DNA from 2 places in the Streptomyces sp. NPDC055189 genome. Region 2 is predicted to be linked to the other one. Evidence: riboswitches for the same ligand, from Rfam matches in the RefSeq annotation. Region 2 holds a riboswitch; the other holds the start of a gene.
What was found. Region 2 has a riboswitch for S-adenosylmethionine ahead of ACWFR3_RS27000 (aminotransferase class V-fold PLP-dependent enzyme). Riboswitches for the same ligand answer to the same signal wherever they lie in the genome.
Positions count from the first base shown of each region.

Region 1: linked by a shared signal. The riboswitch ahead of ACWFR3_RS21410 (putative leader peptide) and the one ahead of ACWFR3_RS27000 (aminotransferase class V-fold PLP-dependent enzyme) in region 2 are both predicted to bind S-adenosylmethionine.

Region 1 is NZ_JBSGSG010000028.1:74,869-77,041, reverse strand. It holds gene ACWFR3_RS21415 (LLM class flavin-dependent oxidoreductase) at 1-1,028, opposite strand, end outside; gene ACWFR3_RS21410 (putative leader peptide) at 1,124-1,243, opposite strand; SAM riboswitch class IV at 1,309-1,421, opposite strand; SAM riboswitch class IV at 1,618-1,762, shown strand; gene ACWFR3_RS21405 (glutathione S-transferase C-terminal domain-containing protein) at 2,124-2,173, shown strand, end outside.
Region 2 is NZ_JBSGSG010000043.1:27,695-29,867, reverse strand. It holds gene ACWFR3_RS27000 (aminotransferase class V-fold PLP-dependent enzyme) at 1-1,145, opposite strand, end outside; SAM riboswitch class IV at 1,312-1,428, opposite strand; gene trpD (anthranilate phosphoribosyltransferase) at 1,503-2,173, opposite strand, start outside.

The DNA of each region.
Region 1 (2,173 bases), on a different contig from region 2:
AGTTGCACGGGCGTGCCGGTGAAGACGCGCGCGTCGCTGGTGTACGGGTGACCGGCGAGGGCGTCCAGCCGCTCCCGGCGTGCCGCGGCGGCGGCCGGGTCGTCGTCGAGGAACACCACCAGGTCGCCGAAGAGGTGCAGGCGCTCGCCGGTGCGCCCGGCCGCGTCCTGCTCGGCGCGGACCGCGGCAACGATGGCGCGGGCGTGCCCGGCGTCGCGCGGGGTGACGTATCCGATGTCGGCGGAGCGGCCCAGGAGCCGGAACGGGGCCTCGGTCGGGGTCTCGTGGGCGAGCGCGCTGACCACGGGCAGCCCCTGCGGTGGCCGGGGCGTGATCGAGGGGCCCTTGACGCTGAAGTGCTTGGACTCGAAGTCGATGTAGTGCAGCTTGTCGCGGTCGATGAAGCGGCCGGTGGCGACGTCCCGGATCTCCGCGTCGTCCTCCCAGCTGTCCCAGAGCCGGCGCACGGCTTCCACGTAGTCGGCCGCCTCGTCGAAGAGGTCGAGGGTCAACTCCCGTACGTCCGGCCTGCCGAGGTCCTCGACGGCGTCGAGGGCGGGAAGCGTGCGGCGTCCGAAGTGCGCGGCCTCGTTGCGGCGCGCGGACACCTGGACCCGTACACCCGCGCGGCCCGTGCTCACGTAGTCCAGCGTGGCGATCGCCTTGGATATGTGGAAGGGCTCCGTGTGGGTGGTCACCACGGTCGGCACGAGGCCGATGTGGCGGGTCAGGGGGGCGACACGGGCGGCGATGAGGACGGCGTCGAGCCGTCCGCGCACCTGGTCGGTGCGTCCGTCGGGTTCGGTGAAGTGCGAGGACTGGAGCCCGAGCCCGTCCTCGATCGTCACGAAGTCAAGCAGTCCGTGTTCGGCCTCGGTGACCAGGTCGGTCCAGTATCCGGCGGTCAGCAACTCCGCGGGCCGGGCCACCGGTTCACGCCAGGCGGCCGGGTGCCAGCCCGCGCCGTCCAGCGCGACGGCGAGGTGGAGCGGGGCAGAGGGAGTAGACGAAGGTGACGAATGGGGCAAAGAAGGTGATGACGACACGAAAGGTGTGCCTTCCTGATCGACCGTACGAGATCACCGGCCCCTCGGCTCCGAGGGTGCGGCGGCGGGGTGACGGGTCAGGAACAACAGAGCGCGCCGGCGACGCGCTGCAGATCGATGTGCGGCCGGGAGTACAGATGCACCCGCGGGCTCGGCGCGATCACCTTGACACGGGGTGCGGACGACGCGGACAACATGGGCGGTGCCACTGGCACGTCCCCCACCTCCGCCCTTCCGGCCCGGCGGGCCGGGGGCCTCGCCGGTCTCGCGCTTGCGGAGCCCTGATCGGGCCCGCCTGGTCCTCACCTGGAGCACCCCGCCGCGTGGGAGGGTTGCCGGTCAGCAAGCCAGGGCTTGACGCTGACACTCGTAACCTGCTCGGGACGTTACGTGAGGCCGGAGCGGTGCGCAACGCCCGTGGATCATGGGCGTGCTCACATCTCCGTACGTGCCTCGCCGTCCGTCTCTCCCAGGCACAACCGCCGGGCCCCGCCTTCTGTTCCGCTTCCCGGCCACGAGTTCTCCCGCCTTCTTGACGGCGCCGGGCACCCGGACCCAGACTTCCCGAGACGGTCACGATTGTCAGCGCCCGCCCGGCAGGGTTCCTGCCCGAGCAGGTCATCGGCCCCGGCCCGCTGGCAGGCAACCCTTCCTCCGCGACGGGGTGCCCCGGGTGACGACCGGGTCCCGCCGCGGCGGCGGGGCAAGCGCGGCCCCGGATGCAACGGGCCTCGACGGCAGGGCTGGTGGACATGTCCAGGGCGGTCGGTGAGAGGAACAGCAGTCGGCGCCCTCTCCTGTCCACGCCCCGGCCCCGGCCCCGCGTCCTGACCAGACGTCTGCACATCGACCTGCTGCGCGTGTGCAGCGCATCGGTTCCAGCCGTCTGACGTCCACGCGGAAGACCTGACGTCCGCGTGGACGGGACGTACCACGAGACGCACACGGAGACGAAGCGTCATCGCTGCTGCCCTCTGAGGGCCTCCGAGGCCCTCTGAGGGCACGAAACACCCTCTCCCCCGCTGTGCCACCGTCGCCGAGCGCGCGGTCGGCGCCCCTTCACCTGTCTGGAGAGCCATGCCCGAGATCACGTCGCACCGTTCCCGCCGCCCGGTCCTGGAGGCTTC
Region 2 (2,173 bases):
ACCAGCGGGTGGGCGCAGAACAGGCCGTCGCGTACGCCGATGCCGTACTCGGCGGAGAGCGCGGCGGCGAAGTGCGAGCTGTTCCAGCCCTCCACGACGAAGGAGATGACGCCGACGCGCGGCGCGTCGTCGCCGAAGAGCGAGAGCACCTTCACGGCAGGCACCTCGGCGAGGCCCTCGCGGACCTTCGCGATGAGCTGGTTCTCGCGGGCGACGAGCTCGTCGAAGCCCGCCTCGGTCAGCGCCTTGCAGGCGGAGGCGATCGAGTACACGCCGATGACGTTCGGCGAACCGGCCTCGTGCCGCGCGGCGGTGTCGTGCCACTCGACGTCCACGCCGCCGTCCGTGCGCCGCGCGACCTTGCGCGACGCGCCGCCGCCCGCGAGGTACGGCTCGGCCGCCTGCAGCCAGTCGGAGCGGCCCGCGAGGACGCCGGAGCCGAAGGGCGCGTACAGCTTGTGGCCGGAGAAGGCGACCCAGTCGACGTCGAGCTCGCTGATGGAGACGGGGTGGTGGGGGGCGAGCTGCGCGGCGTCCAGGACGATGCGGGCGCCGTGGGCGTGGGCGGCGGCGGACAGCTCCTTGACCGGCCACAGCTCACCGGTGACGTTCGACGCGCCGGTCACGCAGACCAGGGCGGGCCCGTAGGGGTCGCGGTCGGCGAGGGCGCGCTCCAGGGTCTCGACGGCCTGCTCGGCGGTGCGCGGGGCGTTCAGGTACGTCACGCGGGCGTCGCGCCACGGCAGCAGCGAGGCGTGGTGCTCGGTCTCGAAGACGAAGACCTGGCAGTCGGCAGGCAGGGCGGCGGCCAGGAGGTTCAGCGAGTCCGTGGTCGAGCGGGTGAAGACGACCTGGTCGCCCTCGCGGCAGCCGAGGAACTCGGCGACGGTGACGCGGCTGTTCTCGAAGAGGTCGGTGGAGAGCTGCGAGAGGTACCCGGCACCCCGGTGCACGCTGCCGTAGTAGGGCGCGTACGCGGCCACGTCGTCCCACACCCGCTGCAGCGCGGGGGCGCTCGCCGCGTAGTCGAGCGCCGCGTAGGTCACTTCGCCGCCGGTGACGAGCGGCACGGTGACGTCACGGCCGAGGACGGGCAGCGGGGCGGCACAGACGGTCTGATCGGCGACAGCGGTGGTGGCAGACATGGCGAACTCCCGTGGGAAGGCAGGCGAGTTCACTGCAGGGACGCACAGAGGGCGCTGCAGTGACGAAGAGAAAAGGGGGTGCGGAAGAGGGGCCGGAAAGCCCTATCGCATTCGCTTGCTCACGAGACTGCTCCCTTGAGGACCAGGACCCCAGGGTGTTCGCAGGGGTCCGCGCTTGCCATACGCCTTGCTGCGTACGGCCTGGTCTTCACCCGGGGCACCCCGCCACGGACGGAGGGTTGCCGGACAGCGAGCCGGGGCTTAATCGCTGTCACTCATGACCTGTGCAGCATCTTGCCACACCATCTTCCCGGTGCACACCGCAGTCCGGCATCCGGACTGCGGTGTGCGCCACACTCACCTGTTGCTGGCCGCCACCCACCGCTCCAGGGCCTTCTTCGCGGCCCCGGAGTCGATCGACTCGGCCGCCTTCGCGATACCGGCGCCGATCTGCTCCACCAGGGTGCCGTCGCCCGGCGTACGGGCCACCAGGGCCGCCGCCGTGTTCAGGAGCACGGCGTCCCGCACGGGACCGCTCTCGCCGTCCAGGAGGCGCAGGGCCACCTCGGCGTTGTACGAGGCGTCGGCGCCCCGCAGGGCCTCCACGGGGACGAGGTCGATGCCGACGTCCCGCGGGTCGAAGGCCTCCTCGCGCACGGCGCCGTCCCGTACGACCCAGACCCGCGAGGTCGCCGTGGTCGTCAGCTCGTCGAGCCCGTCGTCGCCGCGGAAGACCAGCGAGGAGTGCCCGCGCTCGGCGAAGACCCCGGCCACGATCGGCGCCATCCGCGCGTCGGCGACCCCGACCGCCTGGGCCCGCACCTTGGCCGGGTTGGTGAGCGGGCCCAGGGCGTTGAAGACGGTCCTGATGCCCAACTGGCTGCGCGCCGCGCCGGCGTACCGCAGTGCCGGGTGGAACTTCACGGCGAAGCAGAAGGTGATCCCGGCTTCCTCGACCACCTCGACGACCCGCTTCAGCGGCAGCTCCAGGTTCACCCCGAGCTTCTCCAGGACGTCGGAGGCGCCCG